DNA from 2 places in the Marinomonas mediterranea MMB-1 genome. Region 2 is predicted to be linked to the other one. Evidence: predicted binding sites of a transcription regulator. Region 2 holds the regulator's gene; the other holds the start of a gene.
The links. Region 2 encodes sigma-54, which starts transcription at its own class of promoters, with help from an activator protein. Its sites were predicted from a motif close to TGGCACNNNNNTTGCTNT; they were not measured.
Positions count from the first base shown of each region.

Region 1: a site for sigma-54 is predicted at 3,501-3,518, ahead of MARME_RS13105 (acyl CoA:acetate/3-ketoacid CoA transferase). Genes of this name have one in related genera too.

Region 1 is NC_015276.1:2,878,118-2,887,274, reverse strand. Features, by position in the region: gene MARME_RS13125 (MarR family winged helix-turn-helix transcriptional regulator) at 1-15, opposite strand, end outside; gene MARME_RS13120 (TRAP transporter large permease) at 327-1,646, opposite strand; gene MARME_RS13115 (TRAP transporter small permease) at 1,639-2,145, opposite strand; gene MARME_RS13110 (TRAP transporter substrate-binding protein) at 2,342-3,394, opposite strand; gene MARME_RS13105 (acyl CoA:acetate/3-ketoacid CoA transferase) at 3,673-5,229, shown strand; gene MARME_RS13100 (thiolase family protein) at 5,316-6,524, shown strand; gene MARME_RS13095 (crotonase/enoyl-CoA hydratase family protein) at 6,558-7,319, shown strand; gene MARME_RS13090 (3-hydroxyacyl-CoA dehydrogenase) at 7,343-8,110, shown strand; gene MARME_RS13085 (feruloyl-CoA synthase) at 8,252-9,157, shown strand, end outside.
Region 2 is NC_015276.1:1,962,718-1,971,874, forward strand. Features, by position in the region: gene MARME_RS08925 (YhdP family phospholipid transporter) at 1-2,287, shown strand, start outside; gene MARME_RS08930 (carbon-nitrogen hydrolase family protein) at 2,302-3,123, shown strand; gene yjgA (ribosome biogenesis factor YjgA) at 3,245-3,778, opposite strand; gene mgtE (magnesium transporter) at 3,784-5,136, opposite strand; gene MARME_RS08945 (HPr family phosphocarrier protein) at 5,146-5,415, opposite strand; gene MARME_RS08950 (PTS sugar transporter subunit IIA) at 5,427-5,876, opposite strand; gene MARME_RS08955 (RNA polymerase factor sigma-54) at 5,894-7,363, opposite strand; gene lptB (LPS export ABC transporter ATP-binding protein) at 7,430-8,155, opposite strand; gene lptA (lipopolysaccharide transport periplasmic protein LptA) at 8,155-8,673, opposite strand; gene lptC (LPS export ABC transporter periplasmic protein LptC) at 8,648-9,157, opposite strand, start outside.

The DNA.
Region 1 (9,157 bases), 920 kb from region 2:
GTTTTCGGGTGACATAGCATTCCTTAGAAATAGTTCGTAATCGATTGTTATTTTTTAGGTTAATAGCATCTACTTGCAATGACGATATTTTTATTTAGGGGTTTTATAGATTACGTAAGGGTGTGATTGTAATACAAATTGCAATTAACATGAAAACTGACTTCCTTTTCAGCGTATATCAGAAGAATTGTTCAGAGATTATTTGGCTCTTAATAGATTATCTGGACTAAATTCAGGGTTAGCTTATTTTAATTCTGGTCGATTCAACAGCGGGAAGCATCGCATCAAAAATTGAGCGTTTGCTTCCCGCTACATTGTTTTTACAATCAAGCAATCAGATGGACGAGGCCAAGTGTAATGCTTGGGAATAAGATCAGAAGAGCGACCCTAACCACATCAGAGATAAGGAAGGGTACGACACCTTTGAAACACTCTTTCAGTTTAAGATCTTTATCAAATGATTTGATGATAAAGACATTCATACCGACTGGCGGGGTTATCAATCCAACCTCTACAACGATCAAAGCCAGTATGCCGAACCAAATGCCGAGATCTTCTACAGGTATTCCAAAATCCATCGATATAATCATAGGGAAGTAGATCGGAATCGTCAGTAGAATCATTGCAAGGCTGTCTAGAAAACACCCCATTACCAAGTACGTGAGCAGCATTAACACCAAAATAGTGTAAGGAGACAATCCAGAGTTAGAGATAAGCTCAACACCCATGTCAGGCAGTTTAGACAACGCAATAAATACGCTGAAGAGGTCGGCACCCAACACGATAAAGAAAATCATGGCAGAGGAAACCGCTGTGCGCGTTAGACATTCCAAAAGTCCGTCCGTACGCATTTTACCGTGAGTTATTGCAAGCAATGCTGTAAGAATTACGCCTACCGCAGCGGCTTCTGTTGGGGTAAATAATCCAAAGTAAATTCCTCCAAGTACGACTAAGAAAATCCCTGTGATGTGCCAGACATCTTTTGTGGATTTTAGCTTTTGCATGAAGGTTGTTTTTTCACCGCGAGGCCCAGAATCTGGGTAAATACGTACGTACACAGCGATTGCAACAATGTATCCAAATGCCGCTAAAAAACCTGGAATGAATGCAGCGATGAACATTTTTGCAATATTTTGTTCGGTTAAAACGGCAAAAATGATCAATACCATAGACGGCGGAATTAAAATACCTAATGTCCCACCAGCAGCCAATGCCCCAGCAGCTAAGCTGCCTGAGTATTTAAGGCGTTTCATTTCGGGTAAGGCAACTTTACCCATGGTTGAAGCGGTCGCCAAGGAGGAGCCACAGATTGCTCCGAAAGCCGCGCATCCCGCTACGGCCGCCATTGCTATACCACCGCGTTGACGTCCGATCCACGTATTACATGTTTTGAAAAGCTCTGCGGTAATGCCGGAGCGTGTCGCCAGCTCTCCCATTAGGAGAAACAGAGGAACAACCGACAGATCATAACCTGAAAACTTCGAAACCGGTGATGTTCCTAAGTATTCCATGAGGGCAGGTGTGCCGCCAATAAAAGAATAACCAATGGCACCACACACCATCATGGAGACAGCGATTGGGATCCGTATGCTCATAAGAACAAGCAGTAAGCCCATCATGACAAACGCTAATTCAATGTTAGTCATTGTGTTTACCTCCTAGAACCGCCGCCGTTAAATTGTATAAACCACATACGCTGCAAAGCGACATGGATATGACCCCTGCGACGTACATCCACCAAGCGGGTAATTCTAAAATCATAGATTGCTCAAAATATTCATTTGCCTCTATGCCACTGAGAGCTAATCGATAGGCAAAAACAATGGAAAATACCGTAAAAAGAAGATCGCCAATGGAATCTAAAAAGCGAATAGTTTTGTCTGTGCAATGAGCCGTAAAGAGGTCGACGACGATGTGTCCACGTCGCACATAACACAATGGTAGAAAGAAAAAGACCGCAATAGCTAACCCCATCTCAGTGATTTCATAATCGCCTTCCACTGATTGGCCAATCGTTGTTCTACCCACGATACTTATAACCGTGACAGCGGCAATGCTAAAAATAACGAGTCCGCCCATGAGCGCAAAAACATACGCGAGCTTTCCTAAAGGGGTTTTACTTACATCAGCAGTAAATAGAGTCATCGTACAGCACCTGATCATTTGCCCATGTTTATTTAAAACGCATCAAACCTGATGGCGCTTTATATAACACTGAGCACTAGTCATATCTTAAATTATTTAAAATAAACGTTTAGCAATGGTTCGTTGAAGCTGTCGAACGACAGGTCGTCGTCCGACAGAATAGGTGGCTTTTTACAGAAGTGCCAGTAAACGAGAGTTAGAAGTTCTCATACTTTTTGATCAGTGTTTTTGCTTTTTCAAGTAGACGTTCTGCGTCGTATCCGTCATCGTTCATGTCTTCAATCCACTTCTCGGTAACGGGTGCAAGCGTCTCTTTCCAACGATCGTATTCCGCTCCTTCGATTGTGCTGAACGTATTGCCACGATCGACTGCATCTTTGCGTGCACCGATTTCGTATGCATCAAATGCATCACCGATAAAGCCTGCTAGTGGTACACCTGAGTTTTGGTCGATCACTTTCTTAAGATCGTCCGGTAGGCTGTTGTAGGCTTTCTTGTTCATTGAGAATATGAAGAACTGAGTATAGAACCCGCGATCACCTTTGAACTCTGTATGATGTGGTGCAAGTTCATGGATTTTAAGAGGTTTAACAACTTCAAATGGTAACGCTGTTACATCAATTACCCCTTTAGATAAGGCACTTGGCATTGATGGAACAGGCATAAAGACCGTATTTGCACCAAGGATACCCAATGCGCCGGCCATCATTTTGTTTGGCGCTCTTACTTTTAGGCCGTCCAAATCTTCCATTGTTTTGATGTCTTTCTCACGAGAATGGAAAGAGCCCGGGAAGTGCGTATGAAGAGCCAATACGTGAACATCTTTCAGTTCATCTTGCATTTCAGTCTCTGCGTATTCTTGCAGAGCCATACTTGTGATTCGTGCAGAAAGAGGCACGAATGGCAGCTCAAATGCGGTTGCTTTTGGGAAACGGCCTGGCGTGTATCCACCAACCGTCCAAGTAATGTCTGCAATCCCTTTACGAGCTTGGTCAAATAGCTGTGGTGGCTTACCGCCTAATTGCATCGCTGGGTAAAGCTCGATGTCGATTCGACCATCGGATTGCTTTTCGATTTTCTCAGCCCATGGCTTTAGGAAATTAGCTTGTGCGTTAGACATAGGAGGAAGCATGTGATGAAGCTTGAATGTATATTCAGCTTCTGCGAATGCCTGTGCCGGGAGTAATGCACTTGTTGATAAAACTGTACCAGCTAAAAGAGCCAGAGCGTTTGCTTTCAACTTTTTCATCGATAACCACCTTAGGATTGTTTTTGTTTTAATTAGTGTTCTTGTGCGTAACAAATGAACTGTTTTACGGCATCAACACAAAACGGTTCAAGATTATCTATATTTTTGACACAGCCCTAGCTTATTTGCAATGAACTCTACGCTTAATTTTTCGCCGACGGTATTCAAAAAATGCAAACACAGCCAAAAATGTTTGTTTTTATAATAGTTGTGTTATACAACTAAAAGAGTGGTTTTTACCCTTGCAAATAAATAGAAAAAATCAATGAGGGATTGTAATGAGCAAGATAATTTCTTTGGAAAAAGCGGCGGAACTCATCCCCGATAACGCCTCCGTCGCTTGGTCAACTATTGGTATGTCTTTCTTTGCTGAAGCGGTCGCAAAGTCAGTTGAACAACGCTTTTTGGAAACAGGACATCCACAAAATCTTACATTAATTCACGATTGCGGTTGTGGTGATGGTAAAGGAAAGGGGATGTCTCACCTTGCTTATGAAGGCCTTGTTAAGCGACTTATCTCCGGACATACAGGTCAAGCGCCCAAAATGGCGAACATGATATCAGAAGATGAGATAGAGGCTTACCTTCTCCCTCAGGGCGTTCTGACAACCATGTGGCGTCAGATCGCCGGAAATAAACCGGGTGTTATTACGAAAATCGGTATGGGAACGTACGTCGATCCACTGGTTAGCGGCGGAAAGGTAACCTCCCTTGCGAAAGAAGATTTGGTCAAGCGAATCTCAATCGAAGAGGAAGAGTGGCTATTGTACAAAACCTTCCCACTCGATGTGGTTGTGATTCGTGCAACGACAGCGGACGAAGACGGCAATTTGTCTGTAGAAGAAGAAGCGATGTTGGCTGAAATTTTACCGATGGCTCAGGCGGTCAAGAACAGAGGCGGCATTGTCATTGCGCAAGTTAAGTTCATTGCTGAGCGTCATTCTATCCACCCGAAAGAAGTGAAAGTTCCGGGCGTACTGGTGGATTACATCACAGTGGCACCGGAAGAAGATCACATGCAAACCATCGGAACAACTTACAACCCCGGCTTAGCGGGTAATTCTCGTGTTCCTTTAAATGCTATTCCTCCCATGCCTTTCAGCGATAGGAAAGTCATTGCTCGCCGCGCTGCGATGGAGCTTGAATCAAATGTCATGGTGAACTTGGGAATAGGGATGCCAGATGGAGTTGCCAGTGTCGCAGCGGAAGAGCAAGTCACTCGACACTTTACGCTAACAACCGAGCTTGGCACGTACGGTGGCATTCCTGCGTCAGGTCCTGATTTCGGAGCGGCGTGGAACGCAGATGCCATCATTGAACACGAAGCCCAATTCGATTTTTATGATGGCGGTGGTCTTGATATCGCATTTTTAGGATTGGCTCAGGCTGATCAGTTAGGCAACTTAAATGTCAGTAAATTTGGTCCTAAAGTCGTCGGCCCCGGCGGTTTTATCAATATCTCTCAAAGTGCCAAAAAAGTGGTCTTTTGCGGAACGCTAGAGAACGGAGCCAAATTGTCGTTTGAAAACGGCCAAGCGAAGGTGATTCAAGAAGGAAAAGTTAAGAAGTTTGTCCAATCTGTCGACCATATAACCTTTAGTGGCGCGGTCGCTCAAGCAAATAAAAAACCTGTTTTATTTATTACCGAACGGTGTGTTTTAGAGTTAAGAGAAGAAGGCATGGTGTTGACAGAGATTGCACCGGGATTGGATTTGGAGCGTGATGTATTAAGTGCTATGGCGTTCACTCCTATTATTGCTGAAGACCTGAAAACCATGCCTGAAGAAATCTTTCAGGAGAGTTGGGGCGGTCTTGAAAAATACATTATTGGGTAGACCGCAATTATCAAGGTGATTAACAAAATGAGCCGTTGTCCTATGTGCGGCTCAAGCTTAAAGAATTAGAATAAGAGGCAAGCAAGATGGCTTTTTCGAATGTAGAAATTCCTTATGGTGCGTACTGGTCTACGCCCTTTACAAAATGGCAGGGCTCTCTTCAGCACCTGCACTCTATGAAGTTTGCCGCTCACGTTGCAAAACAAGAATTAGCGAAGCGTGCTATTGATCCGGAAATTTTTGATTCGGGTGTATTGGGTATCACGATAAATCAATACCAGTCTTTTAACGGTGCGCCATGGCCACTTCATGAACTCGGTGCAACACGAACACCAGGCCATGCCATAAATCAGGTTTGTGCAACTGGAGCAAGAGTTCTGTTTGCCGGAGCGACAGAAGTCGATTGTGGACTAAGTGACGTGTCATTAATTATGACTGCGGATCGTTGCTCAAATGGGCCTAATATTTACTATCCAAACCCTAGAGGCATTGGAGGGCAGGGTAAAACTGAGGATCAAGTCTTCTACAACATGATGAACGACTGCGTTGGTGGGCATTCCATGTTGCAAACGGGTGAAAACGTTGCGAAGCAATTTGATATCACTCGTGAAGAGCTGGATGACGTTACGGTACGTCGTTATGAGCAATATCAAGATGCGCTAAAAGACGATCAAGCGTTTCAGAAGCGTTTTATGACGTTGCCTATGTCGGTTCCAACGCCTAATTTTAAGAAAGAAGACACGGTTCTCACTGGCGATGAAGGTGTTTTCCCAACCACGCTTGAAGGGCTGCAAAAACTCAAACCTATTATGGAAGGCGGTGTGGTGACCTACGGGAACCAAACCCATCCAGCTGACGGTAACGCAGCTGTCATTATGTGCCGTTCTGAAAGAGCACAAGAATTGGCCACGCGACCAGAAATTAAAGTTGAACTGATTGGTTTTGGCCAAGCTCGCGATAAATTGGCACACATGCCTGCCGCACCTATAGAAGCGTCAAAACGTGCATTAGCAATGGCGGGCATCGAAATGAAGGATGTAAAAGCCATCAAAACGCACAACCCGTTTGCGGTCAATGATGTTGCGCTAGCAAAAGCATTCTCAATTGATGTGATGGAAATGAATAACTTTGGTTGTTCGCTTATTTGGGGGCATCCTCAAGGCCCAACCGGTATGCGCGCGATCATCGAATTGATCGAGGAATTAGTGCTTAAAGGTGGTGGTTATGGACTGTTTACAGGTTGTGCCGCAGGCGACACTGGAATGGCAACGGTTGTACGAGTTTCGGACCGTTAATCGCATTCAAAGAATAATAATACAGAGGTATCTATGAGCGAATACAAATTTATTAATTTCACTGTAGACAACGGTGTCGGTCACCTTGAGTTAAATCGACCAGAAAAGAAAAATGCGATTAACGACAGCTTATGTTTAGAAATAGAGCATGCTTTTATCAACCTTCCTGATGACGTCAGCGTAATTGTTTTTTCTGGCAGTGGTCCAGAGTTTTGTTCGGGACTGGATCTTGCGGAACATAAAGCACGTGAGCCGTTTGAAGTCGTTAAGCATTCTAATATGTGGCATCGCGTATTTGGACACATTACAAACTCTGGTATTCCGGTTGTTGCGGCGATGCACGGTGCTGTTATAGGTGGCGGATTGGAGCTGGCGATTACGGCACATGTTCGTGTAACAGACGAAACTACGTTTTATCGTTTGCCAGAAGGTAAGCACGGTATCTTTGTTGGTGGCGGCGCATCGGTCAATGTTGCGAAAGTCATTGGCACAAGTCGAATGACAGAAATGATGCTAACGGGCCGAAACGTCGATGCCCAAGAAGGCTATCGTATCGGACTTGGCCACTATGTTGTTGAAAAGGGTCAAGCATTACAAAAAGCCTTTGAAATCGCACAAGGCATTGCAAAAAATTCAAAGTACTCCAATTGGGCTATGACAACAGGGCTGCGTAATATTGAAAGCATGGCGGCAGATCAAGGGTTATATACGGAATCATTGCTGTGCGGTATTACTCAAACGAGCGAAGAAGTTAAAGCGAGAATAGACGCCTTTCTGAATCGTAAAAAGTCCTAACCCATTCTCAGAAGGAGATTATTATGCAAGTTAAAGGTAATCATTTTGTTGTAACAGGATCCGCATCAGGAATAGGGGAAGCGGTTGCTCGTCGTCTGCACTCACTCGGGGCTTCCGTGAGCCTTGCTGATGTAAATGAAGAAGGGCTAAAGAGAGTCGCGCAGAGCCTAGGTGAAAGAGTGTCGTATGCAGTGACGGATATTTCCAACGAAGAGTCAGTACAAGCAAGCTTGGATGCGGCGGAAAATGCATTTGGTTCAATATACGGTGTTGTAAACTGCGCAGGTATCCCAGGTGCGGAGCGCGTGGTTGGTCGTGAAGGGCCACATCGTTTTGAGACATTTGAAAGAGCGATTCGCGTCAACCTTATGGGTACGTTCAACATGATTCGCTTAGCGGCGAATAAAATGCAGGCGAATGAGCCATTGGATACGACCGAGCGCGGTGTGATTATCAATACGGCTTCTGTGGCGGCGTATGATGGGCAAATCGGCCAAGCCGCGTATGCCGCATCAAAAGGTGGCGTGGTCTCTATGACGCTGCCTATTGCAAGAGAGCTGGCCCGTTTTGGTATTCGTGTAATGACGATTGCCCCTGGCATTTTCAAAACACCTATGATGGACGTATTGCCAGAAGAGGTTCAAAAATCACTTGGAGAGGCAGTACCATTTCCTCCGCGCTTAGGTGACCCCGATGAGTTTGCGGGACTTGCTCAGCATATTATCGAGAATTGTATGCTGAATGGCGAAGTGATTCGTTTGGATGGCGCAATTCGTATGACCGCAAAATAATAAAATACGCGCCGAAGTTAAGAAAAAACCAATGTTAATAAGATGCAATTTGCGTGAATGAAACGCCTTTTGTGTCTTGTTAGCTCCAGAGAGAAGAAATAAAAGCCACATAAAAATAAGTACGTGGTTTGGGAGCAGAAAATGAACACAGGTTTTCATCCTCTAAATGTGGTAGCACACCCGATCAATGTCAGCCATCGTGAAGACGGGTCTCAGTTAGTTGAAAGTCAAATGCCCTTGGATAATTTTGCTCGGTGCTGGACGGACCGACTGGAATACTGGGCAGAGCAAACACCTGATACCGTGTTTGTCGCGCAGCGAAACGATCAAGGGGAGTGGGATAAGGTAACGTACCGACAAGCGGTGCAAAGAATTCGTAAGATTGCGTCATGGCTTATTAAGCAGCCTGTTAGCGTCGAGCGTCCAATCATTTTCTTATGCGGAAACAGTGTTGAGCATCTTATGCTGGCATTAGCCGGAATGTACGTCGGAATCGCTCATGCCCCTGTATCGCCTGCTTATTCATTGATTGCAACGGATTACTCGAAGCTTGAACACATCTTTGATTTATTAACGCCAGGGTTGGTTGTTGTCGATACTCTTGCGCCTTACGAGAAAGCAATCAAATCCGTTTGTAAGGATGTAAGTACGCCCGTGGCCGTCATTAATGGCGATGTAACACCTACCAGCATTCAAAATCCTACGTTCTCATTCTCAGAGTTTTGGGATACAGATATCGATCCTGCAATTGATCGTGAAAATCAGCGCGTTGACGGTGATACGGTTGCGAAAATCTTGTTCACCTCTGGCACCACAGGCATGCCGAAAGGGGTGATGAACACCGAACGAATGATTTGTGCCAATCAAGTGATGATCGGACAAGTAATGCGCTTTCTTACTGAGCAACCGCCTGTGATGGTGGATTGGCTTCCTTGGAACCATACTTTTGGCGGCAATCATAATGTTGGTATAGCACTTTATAATGGCGGCTCGCTTTATCTCGATGATGGTAAGCCGACCCCTAAAGATTTTGATAAAACGCTGAAG
Region 2 (9,157 bases):
TACACAAGATAGATTGGATTATATACCTAAGCGGGGTCTTACCTCGGATTTAAAGGAGTGGATAAAGGTCTCTTTGTCGAACGGGAGAGTGTTGGAAACGGGGGTGGTCGTTCAAACTACACTGCAACATGCTGACCCACAGATACGATTAGAATTAGAAACTGAAGGTTTGGATATCAAGTTTGCCAATGACTGGCCAGTGGCTAGAAATACTAAGGCCGTACTAAATATTCAAAATGACTCCGTGAATGTTGATGTTGAATCGGCGAAGTTTGGCGACCTTGATATTTCGGACTTACTCGTTGCTGTGCCTATTTCGTCAGGTAAGGCTCGTTGGATTAATATTAAAGGCAGCGTTAAAGATGATGCTGATAAAGTGCTTACCTCGTTGCGCGCAACACCGTTAAATGATCGTGTATTGAAGGCGTTTGATGATTGGAGTTTGCGCGGTGAGGTGGCGGGACAGTTTTCGGTATCGGTTCCTCTATCTGGGGAGAATGCACCGATTGTGGATGTCGATTTGTCATTCAAAGACAATGATATTTATATTCGTGACCTTAATTTTGAGGGGCGAGTTATAGAGGGGGTGCTTTCCTTTAGTTCAAAAGAGGGTCTTCACGATTCTCACCTTGTTGTTGATAGCTTAGGTGGAAGGACTGACATCGAGTTGTTGTCGGATTACGTTCGCGACGGTGAGCTCGCTATTGCTGGTGAGCTGAAAGGCACCTATAAAGCGAGAGAGTTGGCTCAGTGGAGAGGGTTGTCACAAGCGGTAATAAGTAAAATCGATGGAAATGCGACATACCAAGGTAGTTTTAGTATTAATAAATCGCAATCCAATCAAATCGATTTGGATATCTACTCATCCCTTGATCAATTAGAGTTATCGCTGCCTTCCCCTATGGATAAGGCAAAGGGGAGTGAAGCTTTTGCAAAGGTTGATCTCAAATTTCATCAGGATGATGTCATTATTGATGTTAATTACAATGATTTTGTAACGGCAGAGATGGCTTTATCCAATAATGAGTTGGTTGGGGCAAATATTGGAATAGATCAGTCAGTTGACGACATGGCGTTAAATAAAGGGGTGTATATACAAGGGCGGCTCCACAGTATCAGTGTGCCTGAATGGAGTGATGCCATGTCCGATATAATGCCAGGCTCTGGTACTGATTCCAATGTTGATACACCTATTCAGTTAACGAAGCCAACATGGTTGAAAGGGCTTGATGTGGTGCTCGATCAGGTTATTGTGAATGAACTTAATATATTGAACAATGTTAAGATCGATCATCGTACTGCCTCCGCCGCCGATACTGTCTTTGTGAACTCTGATGAAATGGAGTTGCGTTGGTCTTCAAACCAACATGGTCCTGTTTTTCATTTTGGCTTTTTGAGTTGGAATACGTCAGATAAATCATCTGACACGAGCGCCGAGCAAGGTGCTTTCCTTAGCGCTCGCCAAGTTCCAAATGTGACGCTTATCTTAGATGAGTTTTATCTAAATCAGCAGCCGTTAGGTGATTGGAATTTACAGATCAATCGACTTGGCGGTGGGCGTGTAAAAGTAAGCCCTATAGTCACCCAACTTGATAATGGTAGCGTTGACGGTAGCTTGTATTGGCAGGAAACTGGCGAAGAGAGTAGTGTAGAGCTGTCTTTAAAGTTAACGGGTAATAAGGCTGAGGAAATAACGAGGAAGTTCTCGGATGTTCCTTTTATTAAGTCTGATGACTATCAATTTGATATTGCTTTGGCGTGGCAAGGGACACCGTTTGACTTCGACAGAGAGACGTTATCTGGGCGTATAAAGTTTGACGTTGAAGATGGTAACTTTAATCAAGTTGATCAGCTTCCGCCCTTTTTGAGGGTGTTGGGGATATTTAATATTGATACGTTGGCTAGGCGCTTGACGTTTGATTTTTCAGATCTCTATGCTCCAGGTTTACCTTTCGACTCTTTCAAAGGGTTGTTGACCTTAAATAATGGGCAGTTAAAAACCACGGAGCCAGTTACAGTGAGCGCGCCAACCGCTGAAATTGAGCTAAATGGCAGTGCTAATTTAATTGATGAAACGTTAGATGAGAGATTGACTATTACACTTCCAATTTCAAGCACATTGCCCATCGCTGGTTTTTTACTTGCGACACCTCAAATAGCTGGGCTGCTTTTTATTACGGATAAGCTTATAGGTAAGCAGATATCTAAAGTAACAAGTGTTCAGTATTCGATCGTGGGGCCATTTTCTGATCCCAATGTTGAACCTGTCAAATTCAAACCAAATTGATCGAGGTATAAGTGATGCGTATTGCCGGAATTCAAATGACCAGCACTGCAAATATAGCCTCCAATTTAGAGTATGTTAAAGCAGCAGTAGCAAAAGTTGCGCAGCAAGGTGCGGATCTTGTCGTGTTACCTGAAAATGTTCTGTTGTTCTCTGGTCGGAAGCTTAAAGTGGTTGCTGATGAAGAGCTCGAATTAGGGTTGTTGAGCAGCATCTCTGGTTTAGCGAAGCAATATAGTTTGCCTATTTTAATTGGCTCTCATCCCAAGGCTACGAGATATGACGGCTCCCAAATGCCAAGAGGCAGGGTTCGTCAATCGAGTATTTTATTTGATGACACTGGGGTGCAGTGTGCGCGGTATGACAAAATACATCTGTTCGATGCCGCAGTATCGGATAAAGCGGGTCAATATCGAGAGTCTGATTATATAGAGCCTGGCGATTTAACTTCGGTCGTTGTGAATATTGCTGGAGTGCAGGTGGGCTTATCTATATGTTATGACCTGAGGTTTCCTGAGCTTTTTCGTGAATTGGCTCAAAAAGGTGCTGAGTTGATTGTTGTTCCGGCTGCATTCACTTATCAGACGGGTAAGGCGCATTGGCAAGCGTTATTGCGTGCTAGGGCAATTGAAAATCAGTGCTATATTTTAGGTTTAAATCAATGTGGCTGGCATACTGAAACACGTCAAACCTATGGTCATTCGCAATTGATTGATCCTTGGGGTGAGGTTGTTAGTGAGCTAGGAGAAGAGCCTGGTGAGCTGTTAGAGGTGCTTGATTTAGATGTTTTGAAGGTAGTTAGAGAAAAAATGCCATGTTTGCTTCATAGGCGTATTTAGCGTGTTTCTTTTGTGTAGTGTTTGATGTAGTGGTCTGAAAGTGCAGGTAAAATAGATTAAATACACCTTGAAATGCGTTTTGTGCTGATTCTAGGTGTATTTAAATCTAGTGGCTAGTAATCTATAGATTGAGCTTCTTCTCTTGTATCTCGCGTAATAGTTTGAAAAGCTTTTTCTTACTGGTTGTTTTGTTGCCTTGTTCCGCTTCTTTTTGAGATTGTCTTATAAGTTGACGAAATTGCTGGATGTCGACATCAGGGTTTTCTTCAATGTATTTTTTGAATACTTCTTGACTACTATCTGCATTAATCAATTGATCTCGTGTTGCTTCAAGTTGATGAAATAGCTTGTTATGCAGTGCTGAGGTGGTATCAAAAAGATCAACTCGATGTTGAATCGCTTCATGATCCTCGCTGCGCATCACTTTACCAATATATTGAAGATGGCGGCGTTGCGCTTCTCTCTGTTTGATTCGGTCTGCCTCATCCAGTGCGTCTCGCATGGTTTCGGACATGGGGACTTTTGCTCTTTGTGATTTGCTCAGAGCGACCAGTTGCTTACCGAGGTCCTGAAGCGCTTCCATTTCTCGCTTGATCTGAGTTTTGCTCTTATAGTTTTCGTCGTCAAACTCGTCGTATTGTTCAAATTCTGTCATTGTATTTACACTAAAAATAAAGTTGCTAAACCTAAGAATGATAAGAAGCCGACGACATCGGTCACTGTTGTAAGAATTACGCTTCCCGCAAGTGCTGGGTCAACGCCTAGTTTCTTTAGAATGACGGGGAGCATGGTTCCCGTGATGGCGGCAAATAATAGATTGATAATGATTGCTGCGGCAATGATATAGGCTATCTGGAGATTGTCAAACCAAAGAGCTGTCATTGCTGCGATAACGGTTGCCCATAATATCCCGTTGAGGGCTCCGACCACAATCTCTCGATTGAGTAGCCACCCTGTATTGGTTGCACCGATTTGATTTAGGGCGATTCCTCGAATAACCAAAGTCAAAACCTGTGAACCAGCGATTCCGCCCATGCTGGCTACTATTGGCATTAGAATGGCGAGCGCTACGATTTGATCTAACGTGTCCTGAAACAGTCCTATAACGTAAGAAGCAATGAAAGCGGTGACTAAATTGACTCCGAGCCATACAGCGCGTCGCCGAGTTGTTTTTAAAATGGGAGCGAACGTGTCTTCGTCATCCTCTAAACCTGCCATCGATAGCATAGAGTGCTCAGCTTCGTCTCGAATGACATCAACGACATCATCGATTGTAATTCGTCCCAATAGTTTTTTTGTCTCTGGATCAATCACTGGCGCTGAGACCAAGTCTAATTTTTCGAAAAGCTGAGCTACTTCGCTGGCAGGCATGTCCGAAGTGATTGTGGTCGTTTCCGTTTCCATTATTTCGCGAACAGTAGAAGAGGTGTCTGCGACTAATAGTTTTGTGAGAGGTAAGGTGCCTAGAAATTTGTCCGATCGACTGACGATTAATAGATTATCAGTCATGTCAGGCAGTTCTTGGTGTCGTCGTAAAAAACGAAAAACGATATCGACCGTTATATTGGGTCGGATCGTAATGGTGTCCGTGTTCATGAGTCCGCCTGCGGAGTCTTCAGAATAACTCAGCAGGGTTTCTACACGGGCGCGATTTTGCGCTGTCATTGACGCGAGAACTTCTTTTACAAGAGTCTCAGGTAAATGTTGAAGAATATTGGTTAAATCGTCGTGCTCAAACTGTTCAGATACGGCAACAAGTCGTTCCGTATCCATTGTTTTCATGAACTGAGCACTGATGTCTTCACTTAAATATTGAAGAACCTCACCTTCGTTCTTATCGTCGATTAGGTCCCAAAGCAGCTTACGTTCTTTTGGTGGAGAAGATTCTAGAAGTCTTGCTACATCCTGAGCGGGTAGAGCACCATTGAGCAAATACCGGATTTGCATCGTTGTTCCAGACTCAAGTGATTCATTTACTGTCTGGAGGTGTTCTTGAGTGGTTTGCTCAGTCATGTAGTGGGCTTACTCCGCTTCGCCGAATCGATTAGCAATGACCTCGACGATTGCGTCCATAGCGTCTATTTCATCATCGCCGTTCGCCTTTATTTTTAAATCTGTTCCTTTACTAGCCGCCAGCATCATCATAGCCATGATGCTTTTTCCGTCTACGTTTCGACCATCTTTTTCGATGGTAATATCGCACGAAAAGCGAGTCGTTGTTTCAACCAGTTTACTGGCTGCCCGAGCATGTAAGCCTAGTTTGTTTACAATAGTGACGGTCTTTTCCTGCATGGCAGTCGCCCTTATACTTGTTGTAGAAATGAGGTTATCAATTCTTCGTTTGTTGTAGTATCACGTAGTCTCTTTAATTTATCTGGAGATTGTGCCATTTCTGCAATTTGAGATAACGTCTTAAGATGTCCCTCGCATTCGTTAGGAGGGGCTATCAGTGCAAATATTAAATCAACGGGTTGTCTGTCTATTGAGTCGTAATCAATGGGTTTTTCTAGAGACATAACAACAAGGGCAGCATGATTTGCTTGTTCAAATCTACAGTGCGGAATTGCTATTCCGGCTCCGACGCCAGTACTGCCGAGCTTCTCTCTTGCTAAAAGCGCATCGTAGACTGCTTCTGACTCACAATGCAGCCTCGCCCCAATAGCCTCGGCTAAAAATTCCAGAACTCTTTTTTTGCTGGCAATTGGTTGATTAGCAAAAACCAGCTCACTATTGACTAATTTTTCTAAAGACATTGTTGATATGACCTACCTTAAATAAGGCGCTTTCGTTCATTGGAAGGAGGGATGTTCATCGCCTCGCGATATTTTGCGACGGTACGTCTCGCAACTTGTATTCCTTGCTCGGCAAGTATCGTAGCTAGCTTATTGTCACTAAGAGGCTTTTTAGCCGGTTCTTCTGCAATAAGCTTTTTAATCATGGCACGAATAGCCGTTGAGGAGCATTCTCCGCCAGAGCTTGTATTAACATGACTCGAAAAGAAATATTTGAGCTCAAAGATACCTTTAGGAGTATGCATGTATTTTTGAGTTGTGACACGAGATATTGTTGATTCATGCATTCCGACTTCTTCTGCCACGTTATGGAGTACCATCGGTTTCATTGCCTCTTCGCCATACTCGAAGAATTCGATCTGCCTATTTACGATACAGCTGGCGACCTTTAGTAGGGTTTCATTTCTACTTTGAAGGCTTTTTATAAACCACTTGGCTTCCTGTAGCGAGGTCTTTATGTAGTTTACGTCTTCCGAAGACGCTGACTTGTTTGCCATTGCTGAATAGGTTTCGTTGATCTTTACTGGTGGTAGCGCATCATTGTTTAGTTCAACTTGCCAAATACCATTTTTCTTTTTTACTGAAACATCAGGAATAACATAGTCAGTGTCTGAGGTGTCAATTGTCGAGCCGGGTTTTGGGTTTAGTTGTTGTATAAGCGCGATAACGTCTTTAAGCGCCTCTTCCTTTAAGCGTGTTTTCCTACATAGCTGGGCAAAGTCGCGATTCCCGAGAAGTGGTAAATAGTTATCGATAACGTTATGGGCGGGTTTAAACAATTGGTGATTGTGAAAGCCTTCCAGTTGGACTAATAGACATTCTCTTAGGTCTTGCGACGCAACGCCAACGGGGTCAAATCGTTGGACGCGATGTTGGACAGCGACAACTTCATCGAGCTCTAAGTCTTCAAGTTCAGAGGCAAGGGATTCAAAGACTTCTTGCACGCTGATCGATAGGTAGCCATCGGGTTGAACGCATTCAATTAAAGCATATGCAATTTCAATGTCTCTATCAGAAATATGAGTAAGGTTTAGTTGCCATATTAGATGGTCTTGTATATTTTCGGATTCAGAATTTCTACTGTCTAAGTCGAAATCACCATCAAATAAAGGTGCGTCAGAGGCCGCTGCTGTATTTTGATACGTGTCGTCCCAACTACTGTCGATAGAGAGTTCTTCAGGGATACTTTCCGTCCATTCAGACTCTACTCTTGCTTCTTCTGAGTTAGTGTCGCTCTCTGCTTTTTTTTCGGTTTGATTGCTGGATTCTGATGACGCTGCAGCTGCACTCTCGTCTTCATCTAGTTCAAGAAGTGGGTTAGATTCCAGAAAATCGTGTATTTCCTGTTGCAGGTCAATAGTTGAGAGTTGAAGTAAGCGTATCGCTTGCTGCAACTGTGGAGTCATAGTTAACTGCTGACCGATTTTTAGCTGTAATGACTGCTTCATGGAGCAACTCTTCTTTTATGGAACGCGTTATGCATATTACTCCCTTTTTATTTGAAAAATAAGAGCTTAAAGCTTGAAGTCGTCGCCTAGGTAGACTTTTTTTACTTGTTCATTGTTAATAACGTCATCTGCATTTCCTGAGGCGATGATGTGTCCATTTCCTACAATGTAAGCCTTGTCGCAAATGTCTAGCGTTTCTCTAACATTGTGGTCGGTAATTAAAACACCAATGCCGCTGTCTGTGAGGTGTTTTATGATTTGCTTAATGTCGCCGACCGATATAGGGTCGACACCAGCAAAAGGTTCATCAAGTAAAATGAATTTAGGGTTCATTGCCAGTGCGCGTGCGATTTCTACCCTTCGTCGCTCTCCACCCGAGAGAGCCATGCCTAAATTCTTTCTAATATGAGTAACATGAAATTCTTCAAGCAATTTTTCTAGTAAGTCGCTTCGTTCTTGTTTAGTCAGTGTTTTTCTAGTTTCTATAATGGCTGCAATGTTGTCTTCAACAGACATTTTTCTAAAGATAGATGCTTCTTGAGGGAGATAGCCAATGCCTTTTTGCGCGCGCGCGTGCATCGCATCCTTAGTTACATCCAGGCCATCGATGAATATTCCTCCAGCATCATTTGCTACCATGCCAACAATCATATAGAAACAGGTCGTTTTGCCCGCGCCGTTTGGACCTAACAGGCCAACTGCTTGTCCAGATTCGACGGACAGTGACACATCGAGCACAACTTTTCGTTTTTTGTACGCCTTAGCGAGATGTTTGGCTTCCAATATTGCCATTATTCACTCTTCTCTTGAGCTGGTTGCAAAGTCATTTTTACTCGTCCATTGCCTCTGTTTTCTGCGGTAAAGGTTTCATTTTTCATCATATAGAGGATGAAATCCGCATCTATTTCATCTAACCCTCGCTTTAAATAGCCTTTGCCATTAATTTCTAAGCGTCCATCTGTAATGTAGTCGATCTGATCTCCGCGACTTGTTACTCTGTTTCCGGCCTCGTCTAATTGCTGCGTGAATCTCGCTGGTGTGCCAGTGGCCTGTAAAGAGCTAAAAGTGTTGGTGGCTGGGTCGGTAAACACCTTTAGAAAGTCTGCTTTTATTTCGATCGTGCCTTGTTTTATTAGAACGTCGCCTTTGTAGGTGGCTTCGCCCGCTTTCTGATCGTAAAATGCTTCATCCGCTTGGATTTCAAGAGGTTGGCTAGTGTCGCTTTCTAAAGCGTAGTTTGAGCTAGCACTTAAACAAGCGCTTACTGTTAGAAACAAGGTGACCTTATTGATTTTGAGTAGCTTGTTCATAATGTCCAGATACGTTTCCTTTAAATTGAGCAGTTTCAAGGTCTACGAATGAGCGAATGGTGTCCGCTTTTGTTATGCCTTGCTGTGTAATGAGTTCCGCATTTCCAAGGCTGATCAGCGACTTGTCGACATCATTGTAGTGAATTGAATCTGCATTTAAGCGGTTGGATGTTGTTGTGCTGTCTTTTCGGGTTACGAATGCATTGGAGGTTAGTAATATATCTTTGTTGGCGTCATTTAGTTTTCCAAAGTCTGCCTCAGCGTACCAAGCGATATCATTTGTAACCGTTTCTATTTTTGGTGATATTGCTTCTGTTTGTTTGTTTGAGTTGAAATGACTCAATTTTGATGTCTTGATCGTCTGTTCCAACTTTCCATCAATGGTATATTCTCTTGACGTGACATTTTCTAAAAAATAGTCAGGGGAGTCGGAAAGTTCGTCTGTTGAGACGAGTGTCAGAGTCGGCGACGCCCCATACCAAAA